DNA from 3 places in the Duganella sp. AC237 genome. Region 2 is predicted to be linked to each of the others. Evidence: predicted binding sites of a transcription regulator. Region 2 holds the regulator's gene; each other region holds the start of a gene.
What was found. Region 2 encodes LexA, which represses DNA repair genes until DNA is damaged. Its sites were predicted from a motif close to ACTGTATNNNNATACAGT; they were not measured.
Positions count from the first base shown of each region.

Region 1: the regulator LexA is predicted to act here: its motif matches at 3,992-4,009, upstream of imuA (translesion DNA synthesis-associated protein ImuA).
Region 3: the regulator LexA is predicted to act here: its motif matches at 2,704-2,721, upstream of AC0IYS_RS11675 (VRR-NUC domain-containing protein).

Region 1 covers NZ_CEEDEW010000003.1:5,378,695-5,385,159, reverse strand. Annotated here, with positions in the region: gene AC0IYS_RS23890 (extracellular catalytic domain type 1 short-chain-length polyhydroxyalkanoate depolymerase) at 1-644, shown strand, start outside; gene AC0IYS_RS23885 (hypothetical protein) at 654-1,379, opposite strand; gene AC0IYS_RS23880 (alpha/beta fold hydrolase) at 1,507-2,505, opposite strand; gene AC0IYS_RS23875 (putative Na+/H+ antiporter) at 2,620-3,933, opposite strand; gene imuA (translesion DNA synthesis-associated protein ImuA) at 4,055-4,756, shown strand; gene AC0IYS_RS23865 (Y-family DNA polymerase) at 4,689-6,167, shown strand; gene AC0IYS_RS23860 (alpha/beta hydrolase family protein) at 6,221-6,465, shown strand, end outside.
Region 2 covers NZ_CEEDEW010000003.1:5,230,600-5,237,064, forward strand. Annotated here, with positions in the region: gene AC0IYS_RS23180 (DUF5695 domain-containing protein) at 1-1,491, shown strand, start outside; gene lexA (transcriptional repressor LexA) at 1,609-2,247, shown strand; partial or broken gene AC0IYS_RS23190 (IS4 family transposase) at 2,356-3,683, shown strand; gene AC0IYS_RS23195 (cystathionine gamma-synthase family protein) at 3,809-5,053, opposite strand; gene purF (amidophosphoribosyltransferase) at 5,110-6,465, opposite strand, start outside.
Region 3 covers NZ_CEEDEW010000003.1:2,534,517-2,540,981, reverse strand. Annotated here, with positions in the region: gene AC0IYS_RS11690 (ATP-binding protein) at 1-1,617, shown strand, start outside; gene AC0IYS_RS11685 (hypothetical protein) at 1,614-1,892, shown strand; gene AC0IYS_RS11680 (phasin family protein) at 1,958-2,512, shown strand; gene AC0IYS_RS11675 (VRR-NUC domain-containing protein) at 2,748-4,388, shown strand; gene AC0IYS_RS11670 (ATP-dependent DNA helicase) at 4,376-6,465, shown strand, end outside.

The DNA.
Region 1 (6,465 bases), 150 kb from region 2:
ACGACCGCGCCACGCAGGAGGGGGGCGGCGACGTGCCGATGATCGTCGGCATGGTCAACAAGGTCATGACGGAATACGCGATCGACCGCTCGCGCATCTATATCGCCGGCATCTCTGCGGGGGCCGGCATGGCCAACATCGTCGCGCTCAACCACCCGCGTTTGTTTGCGGCGGTGGGCATGCATTCGGGTCCCGTGTTCGGCGCCGGCCACAGCCAGATGGGCGCGCTGGGCGTCATGCAGCACGGCGGCGGCCTGCGCGCCGATATGGCGGTGCGCGAAGTGCTGATGCGCCAGCCGCAGTTCCCCGGCATGCCGATGATCCTGATCCAGGGCGAGGGCGACAGCGTGGTGCGCCCGATCAATCAGACGCAACTGGTCCGCCAGAGCCAGGCGTTCAACCGCATCGGCGCCGTCGCGCAACCGAAGACCACGCTCAAGTCGCAGGGGCGGGGCGGGCGCCACAACGCCCACCGCATCGACGACTTCTACGACGGCAGGAAGCTGCTGCTGCGCGTGGCGCAGATCGAGCAGCTCGAGCACGCCTGGAGCGGCGGCGACGACACGCTGGCCTACAACACCAAAGCCGGCCCGGACGCCAGCAAGATGATGATGCAGTTTTTCGACCGCCACCAGCGCGCCTGACGCAACGCGTTACAGGCCAGGTTTGTTTCCAGCCTTGGTCTCTTTGTTGATCGCGTCGTCGCGCTGCTTTTTCATCGCCGCGGTTTCCCGCACGATGGTGTCGTAGGTCGCCGCCGCCTCGTAGGCACGCGTCACGTACTTCTCGACCAGGCCCGTGGCTCCGTCGCCCATATAGACGGCGTCGATCACCTTGCCGCATTTCGGGTTGAAACTGGTGGGGTATTTGACCCAGACGCCAATCACGCTCAAGCCGATCTGGGCTTCGCCGGGCGGGGCGACGCAGGGCGAGAGCACAGGGTCTCCCTGATAAAGTTTTCCCGCCCGGTCGAAGTGCCAGCGCATGTGTCCGCTGCCGGCGCTGCTGGCATAGTCGTCCGTGGGGCGGCCGTATTTTTCGATCAACGAGGCTTTCATTTGCGCACCGCCGAAGCTTTTACCCTTGGGAACTGTTTGTGCCTTGCCGACGAACCAGACCTGTCCCGACGGGTTGGTGAGCATCTGGAAATGTTCCTCGGCCGTTTGTTGCGAGCCCATCACAATGCCGTCCACGCCGGCCGCGACGCCGCTGGGCGATTTGATGGTGGTGATCTGATATTTTGGGTTGCTTGCCTTGAGCACCTTCTGCGCCGCTTCGCTCGGCATGCCGAGTTTGACGCCCGACACGTCGAAGTCGACCGCGTGAACGGCTGACGTCAGGAGGGGTAAGGTCACGAGGAGGGCGATTGCTGGTTTCATTGGTGGTCCTGTCGGAATGTTGGGCGGGCGAGGTGGCGTAGCCGACCGAAACATTGATGATACTATAATTGACGGTTAAGCAATATCCTGGCGCTACGGTGCGCGCCAGGTGTGCCGGCGACCGCGCCTAGTCGATTTGTTTCAGTATTTCCAGCACGGCGGCCGTCACGGCGGCCGGCTGGTCGCCTTGGATGCCGTGCGCGGCACCGGCCACCACGCGTTGCGCGCCTTTGGTCGAGAGCGCCGCGATCTCCTTGTGGATCTTTTCGTTCTCGTCCTCCATGGCCTTGTTAATTGCGCTTTGCGGCTTGTCCGGAATGGCGTACGGGCTGACGCCGCGCGTGAGCACCAGCAGCGGCAGCTCGCCGAAGGGTTTGCGCAGCGCGCGCAGCTGGTTGTCGCTGGTCGGGATCGCCTTGTATTCGTCGACCCGCGTGCGCCAGTAGGCTGTCGTCTTCATCGTCTTGAGCACTTGCGGGCCGATCACCGGGCCGTAGTAGTCGGCGGGATTGCCGACGCAGTTGGCCAGCGCCTCGCCGCCGGCCTTGAATCCCTTGGCCGCCGCGCGCAGGCAGTCGTCATCATTCTGTTTGACCATGTCGTAGATTTTGTCGATCATGCCGCCGGAGGCTTTGTTCAGGCGCGTGGTCTCGTCCTCGGTTTGCGGTTCGACCAGTACCAGGCCTTTGACCTCGTCCGGATGGCGGTAGGCATAGACCTGGGCGTTGCCGCCGCCCAGCGAGTTGCCGACCAGGAGATAGGGTGGCTTGACGCCAGCCTTGGCCAGCGCCTTGTGCAGGTCCTCGACCGCGTTGTCCGACGTGTTGGGCCGGCTGGCCGGGTCGCTGAAGCCGTAGCCGGCGCGGTCGTACACGCAGGCGCGGGTGTGCTTGGCCACCTCCGGTTGCACCTTGAACCAGCTCCAGCCGCCGTCGCCCGAAGGGCTGTCGAACAGCACGGTGGTTTTGCCCGCGCCGCTGCAGTACAGGTTGAGCTTGCGCCCGCCGATGTCGACCCGCAGCTGCGGTGTGGCGAAGGCGCTGTCGGTGGGCCGCGCCGCCGCGTGGGCGAACGACGGCAGGCAGGCGGCACCCAGCAGCAGCAGACCCAATGGTGTTGTTCTCATCATCGATCCTATCTCTAACAGTTGATGGGTGAAAAGGTTGCAGTTAGATACTAAGATGATTTTAATGATTGGGCATTATTTTTTGACAAGTACCGCCACGCGGGACCATCGGGCTTACAGCAGCAGGAAGGCGGCCGCCGCGACGAGGGTCGGTCCCAGCGCGCCGAGCAGCAGGCCGACGGCGCCGATCGATTCGTCGTTGAAGCCGCGCCGCAGCAGCGAGGCGCCGGCCGGATTGGGCGCGTTGGCGATCACCGTCAGGCCGCCGCCGGCCACCGCGCCGGCCATCAGCATGTATTGCGATTGTTCGGAGATGCCGACGATCAGCGAGCCGAGGTAGGTCAGCGCGGCGTTGTCGGTGATCGCCGTCAAGCCCAGCGCGCCGAAGAACAAGGCCACCGGCGACAGGCTTTCGACGATGGGCTGCAACCACCATTGCTGCATGCCGCCGAGCACCACCAGGCCGGCCAGGAAAAAGCCCACCAGCAAGCCTTCCTTGATGATCAAGGGGTTCTGGTAGCGCTGGTAGGCCGACGTGAAGCCGAGGAACAGCATGAACAGGCCGAGGAACAGCACCGGATGGTGGCTGAGCAGCACCACGCCGGCCAGGAAGGCGAGGTGGATCAGGGTGACCGGCCATGGCACCGGCAACGGTGTATCGACGGCGACGGCGTCGCCGTCCGGGCCCGGCCCGGCGGCGCCGGCCAGCGCGCGCAGGTGCGGGCGCAGCAGCAAGCTGACGACGCTGGCGTTGAAGGCGACGGCGACGGCCGCCTTCCAGCCGAAGTGGCTCGCCATGTGGGCGCTGTCCCATTGCCAGGTGGAGGCGACCATCAGCACCGGCGGCGCGGCGTAGGCGGTGAGCGTGCCGCCGATCGAGACGTTGACGAACAGCACGCCAAGGGCGGCGTACTTGAGCCATTCGGGCATGCCCTGGCGGAAAATGAGCGGCGCCAGCATCAGCGCCGCCAAGGTCATCGCGGCCGGCTCGGTGATCAGCGAGCCCGTCAGCGGCACCAGCGCCAGGCCGAACCAGGCCAGCGCCAGGTCGGTCGACACCGGCAGCAGCCGGGCCAGGGTGCGCAGCACGCGCCGGACGATGTCGAGCACCGGGCGCGAGGCGGCCACCACCATCACGGTGAAGACGAACAGCGGCTCGGTGTAGTGGCGCGTTTCGGCGTAGTCGATGGCGGCTTGGGGGCCGTCGAGGAAGGCCATGGCGGTGATCAAAATAAAGGCCCAGAAGCCGAACACGACCTCCACTTCGCCCAGCAGGTGGAACAGGCCGGCGTGGCGCGGGTGGCGGCGCGAGAGCACCTCGAAGGATTTGGCGGTGAAGGTGTGGAGCAGGGCGAGGCCGAAAATGACCGCGCCGACCAGTTGTATTGTGTGCAAAATAATGTCCTGGTGATGTTTCCGTCGCGTCATGTTACAGCATGCCGCGCGCCATACAAATTCGGCCTTGCCAAAACGGGGTTGAAATAGTACTGTGTATTTATACAGTATTTGCGCTACAATGCGCTGGTGACATCATGAATCCTTCCCCCTTATTGCCGCGCCGGAAACCGTCCATCCGTCGCTGTGGCGGGCGTCGCAACTGGCGCACAGCGCCACGCGCTGCGTCGACACCGGCTTTGCCGCCTTGTCGGCGCAGTTGCCCGGCGGCGGCTGGCCGCTGGGCACCCTGATCGACTTGCTGCTGCAGCAGGACGGCATCGGCGAGTTGCGCCTGCTGCGCCCGGCGCTGGCGGCGCTGGGCAAGCGGCCCATCGTGCTGTTGCAGCCGCCGCACCCGCCGCAGGCGCTGGCGCTGGCCGCGCTGGGGCTCGAGCCGTCGCAATTGATCTGGATACGGGGCGGCGGCGCCCAGGGCAAAGGCGGCGGCGACGCCTTGTGGGCGGCCGAGCAGGTGCTGCGCAGCGGCTGTTGCGGCGCGCTGCTGCTGTGGCAAACCCACGCGCGCGGCGAAACCTTGCGCCGGCTGCATCTGGCCGCGCAAAGCGCGGACACGCTGTTTTGCATGCTGCGCCCGCTGGCGGCCGCGCAGGACGCCTCGCCGGCGCCGCTGCGCCTGTCGCTGACGGCCGCCGCCGGCGGTGTCGACATCGGTTTCGTCAAGCGGCGCGGGCCGCAGCGCGACACCCCCTTGTTCTTACCTTTGACCCCTTCTTTGCTACAACGCCATGCGCCTCTGGATCGCCCTGCACCTGCCCCGGCTGCCGCTCGAAGTGTTTTGCCCGCGCTGGTCTGACGACACCTGCACCGTCGTGCTCGAGCAGGAGCGGGTGGCGGCGATGTCGGCGTCGGCGCGCGCGGCCGGCGTCGGGCCGGGCATGCGGCGCGGCGGCGCGCTGATGCTGGCGCCGCACGCGCGCTTCCAGCAGCGCGCCCCGCAGCAGGAGGCCGAGGCGCTGCAGGCGGTGGCGATGGCGCTGCTGCGCTTCACGCCGCAACTGGCCATGGCCGAGGAGGCGACCCTGTTGCTCGACGTGGGCGCCAGCCTGCGCCTGTTCGGCGGCGTGCGGTCATTGTGCCGGCAGATCGCCGCCAGCCTGCGCGCGCTCGGTTTCAGCGCCGTCATCGCTTGCGCGCCGACCGCGCGCGGCGCCTGGCTGCTGGCGCGCGCCGACGCCGGGCGCGCGCTGACGGTGGCGTCGATGACGCGGCGCCTGGCGCGCCTGCCGGTGGGCCTGCTGCCGCCGGCGCGGCCCTACCTGGCCTGGCTGGAGGGCATCGGCTGCCTGACCGTGGGCCAGGCGCGCGCGCTGCCGCGTCCGGGCCTGCAGCGGCGCTGCGGGCGCGCCTTGCTCGACATGCTCGACGACGCCCACGGCGAGCGCCCGGAAATGCACCAGTGGCTGGCGGCGCCGGCCAGCTTCCGCGCCAAGCTCGAGTTGTTCGACCGGGTCGAGAACGCCGAGGCGCTGCTGTTCGGCGCGCACCGGCTGCTGCTGCAGCTGACCGGGTGGCTCAGCGCGCACCAGTTCGCCGTCGAGCGCATCGTCCTGTTGCTCGAGCACGAGCGCGGCCGGGTGGCGCGCCCGCCGACGGCGCTCGAGGTGGTGCTGGCCGAGCCGACCTGGCGCGACGAGCATCTGGTGCGCCTGCTCAAGGAGCGCCTGGCCAAGCAGGTGTTGGAGGCGCCGGTGATCGGCCTGTGCCTGGAGGCGCCGCGGGTGCGGCCGATGGCGCCGCCGAGCGAATCGCTGTTTCCCGAGCCGGGCGGCAGCAAGGAGGACTGGCAGCGCCTGCTCGAGTTGCTGACCGCGCGGCTGGGGCCGGAGAACGTGTTGCAGGCGGCGCCGCGCGCCGATTACCGGCCCGAGCACGCCAACGCCTGGGTCGGCGTGCACGACAAAATACGCCCGGCCGACGCCCGCGCGCAGTTGCCGCCGGACCTGCCGAGCCTGCCGCGTCCGGCGTGGCTGCTGGCCAAGCCGATCGCCCTGCTGATGCGCGAGCACCGGCCGTTTTACGGCTCGCCGTTGAAGATCGTGTCGACCGGCGAGCGCATCGAGGCGGGCTGGTGGGCCGAGATGCAGAACCGCGATTATTTCATGGCAGAAGGGCGCGACCACGCGCATTACTGGTTGTACCGGGAACGCAGCGGCAACGACGCCGAGGCGGTCACGCGCTGGTATTTGCACGGGCTATTCGGCTGACATGGCGGCCGGGGTTTGATGTATTCTTGGCGGAACTCATCCAGGGAACCCCTATGCGATCACATAAACAGGCATTCCCCGGCGCCGACGGCGCCAAACTGGCCGCGCGGCTCGACGCGCCCGATGGCGACGCGGCCGACATCAAGGCCTACGCCTTGTTCGCCCACTGCTTCACGTGTGGCAAGGACGTGTTCGCCGCCAGCCGCATCGCGCAGGCGCTGACCGGCCACGGCATCGCCGTGCTGCGCTTCGACTTCACCGGCCTGGGCGCGAGCGAGGGCGAGTTCGCCAACACCAA
Region 2 (6,465 bases):
TCCACCACCCAGCAATGGTTCGACGACAAGACAGATCCGTTCAACCGCGCGCCTGCCATCCTCACCTACGACCGCGACGCCAAGCGCATCGTCACCGACGATCCGCGCGTGTGGATCTCGGGCATGAGCGACGAAGGCGGCGGCGGCAGCTGGGTGGCGGCCATGAGCAAGCAGCTCGACAACCCGGACGCGGCCGAAGTGGCCAAGCTTGAACGGCTGGTCAACGAGACGGTGGTCGGCAAGTTGCAGGTGGCCGACGGCCCGCAGGCCGGCGCCGTGCGCAAGAGCCTGTTCTACTACGACCCGAAAGCCTTCCCCGGCTACTACAACCAGAAAGCGGACTGGAGCACCTGGACCTCATGGCCGAAGAAGGACGCGGACGACCTGGGCCGCGCTTATAACTATCCGCACGTCGCCATCGGCCACTGGGTGCTGTACCGGCTGGCGCGCAACCACGCCGGCCTGGTCACCGCGCACGACTGGCGCTGGTACTTGCAGCGCGCCTACCAGACCACGGTGGCGATGGTGCGCGACGCGCCCGAGTACGCGCAGTTCGGGCTGATGGAGGGCGACGTCTTCCTCGACATCCTGAAAGACCTGCAGCGCGAAGGCATGACGGCCGAGGCGGCCGACATGGAAGCGATGATGAAGCGGCGCGCCGACCACTGGCGCACCCTTGCCTACCCGTTCGGCAGCGAGATGGCGTGGGACTCGACCGGCCAGGCCGAGGTCTACGCGTGGATGCGCCACTTCGGCTACACCAAGCAGGCCGACATCACGCGCGAAGTGATCCTGGGCTACGACCCGGCGATCCCGAGCTGGGGCTACAACGGCAACGCCCGCCGCTATTGGGATTTCTTATATGGCGGCAAGACCGCGCGCATCGAGCGCCAGATCCACCATTACGGCTCGACCTTGAACGCGGTGCCGCTGTTCGACGCCTACCGGGCCAACCCGAGCGACCTGCACTTGCTGCGCGTGGCCTACGGCGGGCTGCTGGGCGGCATCACCAATATCGACCGCGACGGTTTCTCGTCGGCCGCCTTCCACGCCTGGCCGGACATGATGCGCTGGGACGCCTACAGCGGCGACTACGGCATGGGCTTCTACGGCCACGCGTACGCGACCGCCACTTATGTGTTGAACGACCCGACCTTCGGGTGGCTCAGCTTTGGCGGCAACATGAAAGTGGCTAATAATGGCACGGTCCAGATCGTGCCCAAGGACAGCGCACGCACGCGCCTGTTCGTGGCGCCGGCGCGTGCCTGGATCACCCTGGAGGCGGGCAAGATCGACAGCGCCACCTACGATCCGAAGAGCGGCGCGATCACGATCGAGCTCGCAGCCGCCACCGCTGCGACGCCGGCGGCCCGTCTGCTGGTCGAGAGTCCGGGGGGCAGATTCAAGCCGCAGGGCCTAGTTGCCGAGCGCGATGGCTACAAGATTCCGCTGACGGCGGCGACCACGCGCGTGCTGTTGAAGCCACGATGAAGGTGGTTGAACGAACTTTTTTCATTTTATTTCGCTGAACACAACAAATTTCCTTGCATTGCGGGCCATACTGTACAAAAATACAGACTGTCTATATACACAGGCCCAACTGCACTCATGATCAAGCTCACCGCACGTCAGGAACAAATTCTCAATCTGATCAAGGATGCCATCGAAAACACCGGCTTCCCGCCGACGCGCGCCGAGATCGCCAACGAACTGGGCTTCAAATCCGCCAACGCGGCCGAGGAGCATCTGCAGGCGCTGGCGCGCAAGGGCGCCATCGAAATCGCCGCCGGCACCTCGCGCGGCATCCGTCTGCTGGGCGTGCACGCCGAACCGGCCACGCCGAAGGTGCCGGTGTCGCTGATGATGTCGTTGCCGCTGATCGGCCGCGTGGCCGCCGGCTCGCCGATCCTGGCGCAGGAAAACCTGGAGACGAGCTACAGCGTCGACCCGGCGATGTTCTCGTCCAAGCCGGACTACCTGCTCAAGGTGCGCGGCGAATCGATGCGCGACGCCGGCATCATGGACGGCGACCTGCTGGCGGTAAAGAAGGTCGACAGCGCCAAGAACGGCCAGATCGTCGTCGCGCGGATCGGCAACGACGTCACGGTCAAGCGCTACCGCAAGACCGGCACCCTGGTCGAGCTGCTGCCGGAGAACCCGGACTTCAAGATCATCAAGGTCGACCCGGAGGCGGACGAGTTCGCGCTGGAAGGCCTGGCGGTCGGCCTGATGCGCAGCTGGCACTAAGCCCAACCCAGGCTCTCATTCCGGGGTCAGGTCCTAATGCCGCTAAGTTAAGCTCTTAGCGGCATTTTTCTTGTAAACGACGGCCGAAAGTGTTAACTTGCCGGCACGATGCTATCAGATGCCATTTCCCTCGCTATAGACCTTCCAAGCCCGCCCGACTGGAGGCGGCTAGGCGCGCATTTACCTTACGAATGGATTGAAGGGGCGCTGGCCGCCACTGACAAGGCCAGTATCCGGTCACGGCGTCTGCCGGCGCAGCAGGTCGTTTGGCTCGTCATTTCGTTGGCTTTATACCGGCATTTATCGGTCAAGGACATCGTCGACAGCCTCGACTTGGCGCTGCCGGAACTGGCTGATCGCTGCATCACCTCCAGCGCCACGACGCAGGCGCGCCAGCGCGTTGGGGCCGAGCCACTCAAATGGCTATTCGAGAAATCGGCCCAGCAGTGGATAGGCCACGACCAAGCGCATTATTTATTCAAGGGATTGCACCTGCTGGCCATGGATGGCACGACGCTGCGCCTGGCCGACAGCGCGGCCAACCGCGAGCATTTTGGCGCGCAGAATTATCCCAACGACAAGGTGGCCAGCTATCCGCAAACGCGGGCCGTCACCTTGATGATGGCCGATACCCAGCTCATCCGCGACGCCCGCTTTGGCCGCTACAGCGTCAGCGAGATGACGCACGCCCATGACCTGCTCGCCAGCGTGCCCGACGACTCGCTCACGGTGTTCGATCGCGGCTTCTTCTCGGCGCAGTTGTTGTCCAATTTAACCACGGACGGCAACAACCGCCACTTCCTCATTCCGGCGAAAACCAATACCAAATGGACCATCGTGGAAGGCACCGACGAAGACGCATTGGTGGAAATGGCGATCTCGGCGCAGGCCAGAAAGGCGACCCCACGTTGCCCAAAACGTGGCGCGCACGAGCGGTGAAGGTGGACGACGGCGACGGCGGCAAACCGCGCCACCTGCTCACTTCGCTGACAGATCGCAAAATGATCAAACGTGCTGACTTGGCTGCCTGTTATCAGCGTCGCTGGCGCATCGAGACCAGCTACAGGGAATTGAAACAGTCCATGCTGGGATCGGCGCTGACCTTACGCAGCATGAGCGTCGAAGGCACCGAGCAAGAGATCTGGGGTGCGATGATCGCCTACAACTTGATTCGCATTGAAATGGCCAAGGCGGCATTGGAGGCCAAATGCGCGCCCACCTCGATCAGTTTCCTCCTCGCCCTGACCACCATTCAGAACGAACTGATGACGATCGGGCGAGCAACCTCGCCGGGAACCATTCCGGCCAGACTCAAACGCCTGCGCGATAGGCTGGTACTCGACCTGAAGGCGCAGCGACCCGGCCGGAAATTCGACCGGGTCGTTAAAGCGGTGGCGCAGCGATATCCAGAGAAACGACTAACTAAAAAAGCTTAACTTAGCGGCATTAGGGTCAGGTCCACCATTTCTACACGCTCTCGGCCGTACGTGCGGCCACGGGGCCTTGTTTTGGCAATAAGGCTGGGCTCGTGTAGAAATGGTGGACCTGACCCTGGAGTTGTTTAGCAGCCTTCCAGGGCGCAGGCGAAGTCGTCGAGCAGGTCGTCGGTGTCTTCGATGCCGACCGAGACGCGTATCAACGATTCGGCGATGCCCATCGAGGCGCGGCGCTCGGCACCCATCTCGTAGAAAATCGTGTGCGCGACCGGAATCACCAAGGTGCGCGTGTCGCCCAGGTTCGACGCCGGAATCGCCAGCTTGAGGCGGTTCAGGAAGTCGAAGCAGTCGATCCCATCCTTCAATTCAAAACTGAGCAGCGAACCGTGCTTGCGGAACAGTTCGCTCGAGATGCCGTGCTGCGGGTGCGATGCCAGGCCCGGATAGTGGACGGCGGCCACGCGCTCGTCCGCCTCCAGGATCTCGGCCAGCGCCAGCGCGTTGGCACTGGTGCGCTCCATGCGCAGCGCCAGGGTTTCGGCGCCGACGGCGATGTGGTGCGCCGCCTCCGGCCCCAGCGAGGCGCCGAAGTCGCGCAACCCTTTGGCGCGGATCTGCGCCAGCCCCCATTGCACCGGCGCTGCCTTCTTGTAGTTCTCGTAGATATTGGGGAATCTGGTCCAGTCGTATTCGCCGGTATCGGTCAGGCTGCCGCCCAGCGCGTTGCCGTGGCCGCCGATCGATTTGGTCAGCGCGTTGACCACCAGCCCGGCGCCGACCGACTTCGGCCGGAACAGGTACGGCGTGGTCATCGTGTTGTCGACGATGTAGAGGATGCCGCGCGCCTTGCACAGCTCGCCGATGCGCTTGAGGTCCGCCACCTGCGTGCGCGGGTTGGCTATGGTTTCGACGAACACCATGCGGGTCTGGTCGGTGATGGCGGCCTCGACGTTGGCGACGTCGGTGGCGTCGACGAACGACACGCCGACGCCCTGCGCCATCGTGGTCTGCCACAGGCTGTTGGTGTTACCGAACAGGAAGGCCGACGAGACGACATGGTCGCCCGCGCGCAGCAGCGCCTGGAACACGGCGCCGATCGCGCCCATGCCGGTGGCGAAGCACAAGGTGCCGACGCCCTGCTCCATCTTGTTGACCTTGTCCTCGAGCGCGGAGATCGTCGGGTTGCCCTGGCGGCCGTAGCGGAAGCCCGGCTCCTTGCCCTGGAATACGGACGCCAGCTGGCGCGCGTCGCTATAACCGAACGCGACCGAGGTGTGGATCGGCTTGTGCAGCGAGCCATGCTCGATGCCCTTCAGGCGGTCGTTGTGCAGGATGGTGGTGGTGAAACCGTAGTGTTTCTTATCGTTCATATGCTTGGAATGGTCAAAAAAAAAGCCCGGTACGGCGAACCGTACCGGGCGCGACATCAGCCTTCGGCGGTCGCGAGATTCAGATTCAGTTGCGAGCGGCCGGCGTCCTCGTGGGTCGTCTTGGCCTTCGGGTTGTGGCGCGCGTACTCCAGCTTGTCGAGGTATTCCTTCGACACGTCGCCGGTCACATAGATGCCGTCGAAGCACGACGCTTCGAAGTTCTTCAGCTCCGGATTGACGTCGGAGATGGCGCGCTTCAACGACTCGATGTCCTGGTACACCAGGTGGTCGGCGGTGATTTCGCGGCAAACTTCCTCGGTGGTGCGGCCGTAGGCGATCAGCTCGTCGCGGGTCGGCATGTCGATGCCGTACACGTTCGGGTAGATCACCGGCGGCGCGGCCGAGGCGAAGATAACTTTCTTCGCGCCCGCTTCGCGCGCCATCTGCACGATCTCCCGGCTGGTGGTGCCGCGCACGATGGAGTCGTCGACCAGCAGCACGACCTTGTCCTTGAATTCGGAGGCGATCGCGTTCAGCTTCTGGCGTACCGATTTCTTGCGCGCGGCCTGGCCCGGCATGATGAAGGTGCGGCCGATGTAGCGGTTCTTGATGAAGCCTTCGCGGTACTCGACGTTGAGCGCCAGCGCCAGCTGGATCGCGGCCGGACGCGACGAATCGGGAATCGGCATGACGACGTCGATCTCGCCGTCCTTGAATTCGCGCTTGATCTTCTCGGCCAGGTACTCGCCCATTTTCAGGCGGGTGGCGTAGACCGAGGCGCCGTCGATGACCGAGTCCGGACGGGCCAGGTAGACGAATTCGAACACGCACGGGTTGAGCGACGGATTGTCGGCGCACTGGCGGCTATGCAGCTGCATGTCGGCATCGACGAAGACGCACTCGCCCGGCGCGACGTCGCGCAGGAAGCGGAAGCCCATGCCTTCGAGCGCCACCGATTCGGAGGCGACCAGGTACTCGGCGCCCTGCTCGGTTTCGTTGATGCCCAGGCACAGCGGACGGATGCCGAACGGATCGCGGAAGGCCAGCAGGCCGACGCCGGCGATCTGCGCGACGGCGGCGTAACCACCCTTCACACGGCGGTGCAGCACGGTGACGGCGTCGAAGATGGTGTCGGCGTCGATCGAGATGCCGGTGGTGGCCTTCTGGATTTCGTGGGCCAGCACGTTGAGCAGCACTTCCGAATCGGAGTCGGTGTTGATATGGCGGCGGTCGTTCTTGAACATCTCTTGCTTGAGCTGCTCCCAGTTGGTCAGGTTACCGTTGTGCGCCAGGGTGATGCCGAACGGGGCGTTGACGTAGAACGGTTGCGCCTCTTCCTCGCTCGACGAGCCGGCGGTCGGATAGCGGCAGTGGCCGATGCCCGAGTTGCCTTGCAGGGTGCGCATGTTGCG
Region 3 (6,465 bases), 2.7 Mb from region 2:
TCGCTGTGTCCGCCAGCGCAGCCGGACGGGCGCGCCTCGTCACAGGTATTCGAGGCGCACGTCGAGCAAGTCATGGCCGGCGGCGTGCAGGTGTTCGAACTGACCATGCGGCACAGCCTGGGCCGCGCCGTGTGTTGCGAACTGCGCATGGTGCCGCTCAACTCCGGGCCACACCGGCTGATGCACGTGCGGGTGGTCGATGTCACGCGGCGCAAGCTGGCCGACGCGCTGCGCGACGGCAAGAACCGCCTGCTGGAGATGATCGCCCGCGCCGCGCCGCTGCGCGAGATTCTCAACCGCCTGATGCTGCTGATCGAATCGCAGTCCGAGAACGTGATGTGCACGGCGATGCTGCTGGCGCCGGACGGCGTCACCGTCCAGGTCGGCGCCGGTCCGAACATGCCGCCGGACTACCTGGCCGCCCTCGAAGGCTTGTCGATCGGCCCGGTGGCCGGCTCCTGCGGCACCGCCATCCACCGCAAGCAAACGGTGGTGGTGGCCGACATCATGAACGACCCGCTGTGGGCCGACTACAAGGCGGTGGCCGCCCAATACGGGCTGCGCGCCTGCTGGTCGGTGCCGATCATGCTCGACAGGGATACCGTGCTCGGTTCGCTCGCGATGTACTACCGCGAGGTGCGCACGCCCAGCCCCGAGGATTTGAGCCTGATCGGCGCTGCCACCTATATTGCCGGCATCGCCATCGTCCGCACCCGCCGCGAAGAAGAACTGCGGCGCCACCGCGAGCACCTGGAGGAACTGGTGGCGGCGCGCACGGCCGAGCTGTTGCAGGCCAAGGAGGACGCCGAGCACATCAACGAAGAGCTGAGCACCGCGCTCGACAACCTCAGCCTGACGCAGGACGAGCTGGTGCGGCGCGACAAGCTCGCGGCGCTGGGCGCGCTGGTGGCCGGCGTGGCGCACGAGCTGAACACGCCGATCGGCAACAGCTTGGTGATGGCCAGCAGCATGAGCGAGCGCACGGCGGAACTGCGGCGCGACCTGGACAGCGGCCTGCGCCGCTCGGTGCTGGAGAGCTATCTGAACCAGGCCGCCAGCGCCGACGAGGTGGTGGTGCGCAACCTCACCCGCGCGGCGGCGCTGGTGGCCAGCTTCAAGCACATCGCCGTCGACAGCGCCAGTTCGCAGCGGGCCCGCTTCGTGCTGGGCGACCCGATTTCGCAACTGCTGCAACCGCTCGACGCCGGCCTGCGCCAGCACGGCCTGACCTTGGAAGAGAATGTCGACCACATGCTGGAAATGGACAGCTATCCGGGTCCGCTGAGCCAGGCGCTGCACAATCTGATCGAAAACAGTATCGTGCACGGCTTCGACGGCCGCACCTCCGGGACGATCATGCTGTCGGCCCGCGACGGCGGCAACGGCGAGCTCGTCATCGAAGTCAGCGACACCGGCGCCGGCATTCCGGCCGCCAATTTGCCGCGCATCTACGACCCCTTCTTCACCACCCGGCTCGGCTCCGGCGGCTCCGGGCTGGGCCTGTACATCACCCACAACATCGTCACCGGCGTGCTGGGCGGACGCATCGACGCCAGCAGCGCCGAGGGCGAAGGCGCGCGCTTCACCCTGCGCCTGCCGAAGGTGGCGCCGCTGTGAACTCCACCGCACGATGTCGGATCGACATGCATCGCCACCGGCGCCGATTTGCTGTACGCTCAAAGCATGACAATATCAATACGCGTGTCGCCGTCCTGCTGACACTGTTGCTGTGCTGCGGCCAGCTCAGCGCCGGTCCGGCGCCCTGGTGGCAGTACCGCAGCAAAATCGACGGCAAGCTGGCGTGTTCGCAAACCCCGCTCGGCGCCGGCTGGGAGAAGGCTGCGGGACCGTACAAAGATAGCCGTTGCGAAAAGTTAGTTCTTGCTAAATAATGGACCCACAACAACACGGGAGAACCCCGGGGCATTACATACCATCATCATCATGAGGAGACTGTATGTTTACGAATCCCGAGCAATTTGCCAACGCGACCAAAGCCCTGTTTGAATTCCAACTCGAAACATTTAACGCGCTCACCAGCAAAGCCGTGCAAGGCGTCGAGCAGGTGGTCGCGCTGAACATGGCCACCGCCAAGTCGCAGATGGAGGAAGGCCTGGCCACCGGCAGGGAAATGAGCCAGGCGGCCGATCCGAAAGCGGCGATGACTTTGGCCGCCGCCAAGCTGCAGCCGGGCGTCGCCGGCGCCAACGCCTACAACCAGCAGCTGGGCGTGATCATCGCCGAGATCCGCGAAGAATTCACCCGCGCCGCCGACGCCCACGTGGCCGAAGCCAAGAGCAATCTGAGCGCGCTGATCTACGACGTCACCAAAAACGTCCGTCCCGGCTCCGAAAACGCGGTGCAGATCGTCAAAACGGCCATCGACAACGCCTTCAACGGCTACGAGCAGGTCACCAAAGCCACCAAGCAGGCGGTACAGTCGGTAGAGGCGCAAATCGCCAAAGCCAGCGAAATGGTGGAAAAAAACACCCCCGCCGCCAAGCAAGCCTGATCGGTTTGATTCCAATTCGGGGTCAGGTCCACCATTTCTACACGGCCTAAGCTGTGATTCCAATTCGGGGTCAGGTCCACCATTTCTACACGGCCTAAGCTGTGACGGCGTGACAGCGCCGAGCTTGTGTAGAATTGGTGGACCTGACCCCGGAGTTGATTTTGCTGGGCAAGCGGTTCGGAACGCGATACACTGTATATAAATACAGTTTATCGCTCTCCTCGCTTCCCCTGCAATGATCAAAGTTCTCGATAACGCGTTTTATTACCTGGATAACTTCCATCAGGTGCTGACGTGGATAGGCGACCGTTACGACGATCTGCTGACCACCGAGGAACGCGACTTCATCACCGCCTTTCCCACGCTGCCGCAAGCGTCGCGCGCGCTGCTGGTGCGCATGGTCATGCGCAAGGGAACGCTTTTCCGGGCGAGCAAGCTGGCGTATGCAGAGATCGGTAGCGCGCACGAGGCCGCCCGCCCGCTGACGGCGCTGGGCCTGATCGAGGAAGATCCGCTGCTGGACCTGGAACAGCTGTTCGATCTGCTGCAAAAGCCCGAGATCGGCAAGATTTTCCAGCTGACGCCGCACGTGCGGCAGTTGCGCAAGGCCGAGCAGCTCGAAGCGCTGCGCGAACAGTACGACGGCCAGCACCGCTTTTCCAACTGGTACGAGAATTCCGGCGACCATGTTTATAGCCATCTGACGCAGCAGTTGTGCGACCGTCTGCGCCTTATCTTCTTCGGCAACTATCACCAGGACTGGACCGAGTTCGTGTTGTCCGACCTGGGCATCTACCAGTACGAAAAGGTGGCGTTCTCTCCGGCCGCGCGCGGCTTCCGCAGCCGCCGCGACATCGACGATTTCCTGATGCTGCACCAGTGCCACGAGCGCTTCGTCGACGGCGAGGACCCGGCCGACGTGATCCGCGATCTGCCGCCCTGCTCCGACGATAACGAGTGGCTGCGCAGCCGCCGCGACAAGTTGACCTTCACCATCGCCCAGCACGTGGAAAAGCTGGCCGACTGGAAGGCCGCGCACGCGCTCTACGCAAGCTGCCACTATCCCGGCGCCCGCGCGCGCGCCATCCGCGTGCTGGAAAAGGACGAGCAGCCGCGCGAAGCGTTCGACCTCCTGCAAATCGCGATGCAGCAGCCGGAGAGCGAGGCCGAACGCCAGCAGCTGCTGCGCATGGCGCCGCGCCTGGCGCGCAAGCTGGGCCACGCCAAGTTGCCGCGCACGCCGCTGGCACAGGCGCTGCGCATCGACCTGAGCCTGCCGCCGCCGCAGGAACCGAGCTATGTCGAATTCGTCGTGCGCGACCACCTGACGCGCGACGACGCGCCGGTCTACTACGTCGAAAATTCGCTGATCAACTCGTTGTTCGGCCTGCTGTGCTGGGATGCCGTGTTCTGCCCGATACCGGGCGCCTTCTTCCATCCCTACCATCGCGGACCCGCCGACCTGCACAGCGCCGATTTCCAGCGCCGCCGCGCGCAGCAATTCGCCCACTGCCTGGCGCAGCTCGACGGCGACCAGTACCGCGCCACCATCCTGGCCAATTACGCCGCCAAGACCGGCATCCAGTCGCCCTTCCTGTACTGGGAGGCGCTCGACGAGGACCTGATCGGGCTGGCGCTCGACTGCATCCCGCCGCTGCACCTGAAGCGCGCCTTCGAGCGCATCCTGCTCGACATCAAGGCCAACCGCAGCGGCTTCCCCGACCTGATCCAGTTCTGGCCCGCCGAGCGGCGCTACAACATGATCGAGGTGAAGGGCCCCGGCGACCGCCTGCAGGACAACCAGCTGCGCTGGATCGAATACTGCGCCACGCACCAGATGCCGATCTCGGTGTGCTATCTGCAATGGGCGGCATGAGCGCGATTGCTACCCTACCCACCTACACCGTCGCCGTGCGCGCGCTGTGCGAGTTCACCGCCAAGACCGGCGACCTGGATTTGCGCTTCACGCCCTCGCCCACCGCGCAGGAAGGCATCGCCGGCCACGCGCTGGTGACGTCGCGCCGCGACGAGGATTACGAAACCGAGATTCCTTTGTCCGGCGACTTCGGCCCGCTGCATGTGCGCGGCCGCGCCGACGGTTACGACCGCCGCGCCAACCGGCTGGAGGAAATCAAGACCTATCGCGGCGACTTGAAGAAGATGCCGGACAACCAGCGCCAGCTCCATTGGGCGCAGGTCAAGATCTATGGCCATCTGCTGTGCAAGGAGCAGGGTCTCGACAAGGTGCATCTGGCGCTGGTCTACTTCGACATCGGCAGCCAGAAGGAAACCCTGCTGCACGAAGAGCATACTGCGCTCGGCCTGCGCGCGTATTTTGAACAACAGTGCGGCCTGTTCCTGCAATGGGCGGAAAAAGAGATGGCGCACCGCGAGGCACGCGATGCGCAGCTCAAGGCGATGCGTTTTCCGCACGCCGATTTCCGTCCCGGCCAGCGGCAACTGGCGGAGGCGATGTACAAGGCCAGCAACCGCGGCGTGTGCCTGCTGGCGCAGGCGCCGACCGGCATCGGCAAGACCGTCGGCAGCCTGTTCCCTATGCTGAAGGCGAGCGCCGAACATGGCGTCGACAAGGTGTTTTTCCTGGCCGCGAAAACCTCGGGAAGGCAGATGGCGCTGGACGCCGTCGACATCATCCGCGAGGGCGCGCCGCTGCTGCCTTTGCGCACGCTGGAGCTGGCGGCCAAGTCGACCGCCTGCGTCAATCCGGACAAGGCCTGCCACGGCGAGTCGTGCCCTCTGGCCAAGGGCTTCTACGACCGCCTGCCGGCCGCCCGCCAGTCGGCGCTGGACATCATGCTGCCGCCTGCACCAGAATGCGACGAAGCGCCCAAGGCACCGTTCCTGGCGCTGGACCGCGAGACCTTGCGCGCGGTCGCGCTGGCGCACGACGTTTGCCCGTATTACCTGAGCAGCGAAATGGCGCGCTGGTGCGACATCGTCATCGGCGACTACAACTACTACTTCGACATCAGCGCCATGCTGCACAGCCTCACCTTGCTCAACGACTGGAAAGTCAATGTGCTGGTGGACGAGGCGCACAACATGGTGTCCCGCGCGCGCAAGATGTACTCGGCGGAGATGGAGCACGCCAGCCTGCGCAAGCTGCGCAAGGTGGTGCCTGAGGAATTGAAAAAGCCGCTGGACCGCGTGCACCGCCAATGGAACCAGCTGGAGAAGGACCAGACGGCCGAATACCAGTGCTACGCCTCCTTGCCCGAGAAGTTCATGGGCGCGCTGCAGACGGCGGCCACCGCGATCTCCGACTACATGGCCGACCATCCGAGCCATGCCGACGCCGACCTGCAGGAGTTCTACTTCGGCGCGCTGATGTTCGCGCGGCTGGCCGAGAGCTTCGGCGACCACGCGCTGTTCGACATCGAAAAGAGCGAAGGCGCGCGCGCCAGCCATTCCAACTCGGTGCTCTGCATCCGCAACATCGTGCCGGCGCCCTTCCTCAAGCCGCGCTTCGAGAGCACGCACACCACCGCGCTGTTCTCGGCCACGCTCAGCCCCTGGAACTACTTCGGCGACATGCTCGGCATGCCCGACACCACCGCCTGGGTCGATGTCGAATCGCCGTTCGTGGCCGAGCAGCTGTCGGTGCAGGTGGCGTCGCACATCTCCACGCGCTATCAGCACCGCCAGCAATCGCTGCGTCCCATCGCCGCCTTGATGGGCGGCCAGTACCAGCGCCAGCGCGGTAACTACCTGGCTTTCTTCAGCAGCTTCGATTACATGGAAAAGGCGGCCAACCAGTTCGCGGAGGCCTATCCGGACGTGCCGGTGTGGCGCCAGTCGCGCCGCATGGACGAAGCGGAACGCGCGCAGTTCCTGGCCCGCTTCACGCTGGAGAGCGAAGGCATCGGCTTCGCGGTGCTGGGCGGCTCCTTTGGCGAAGGCGTCGACCTGCCCGGCGCGCGCCTGATCGGCGC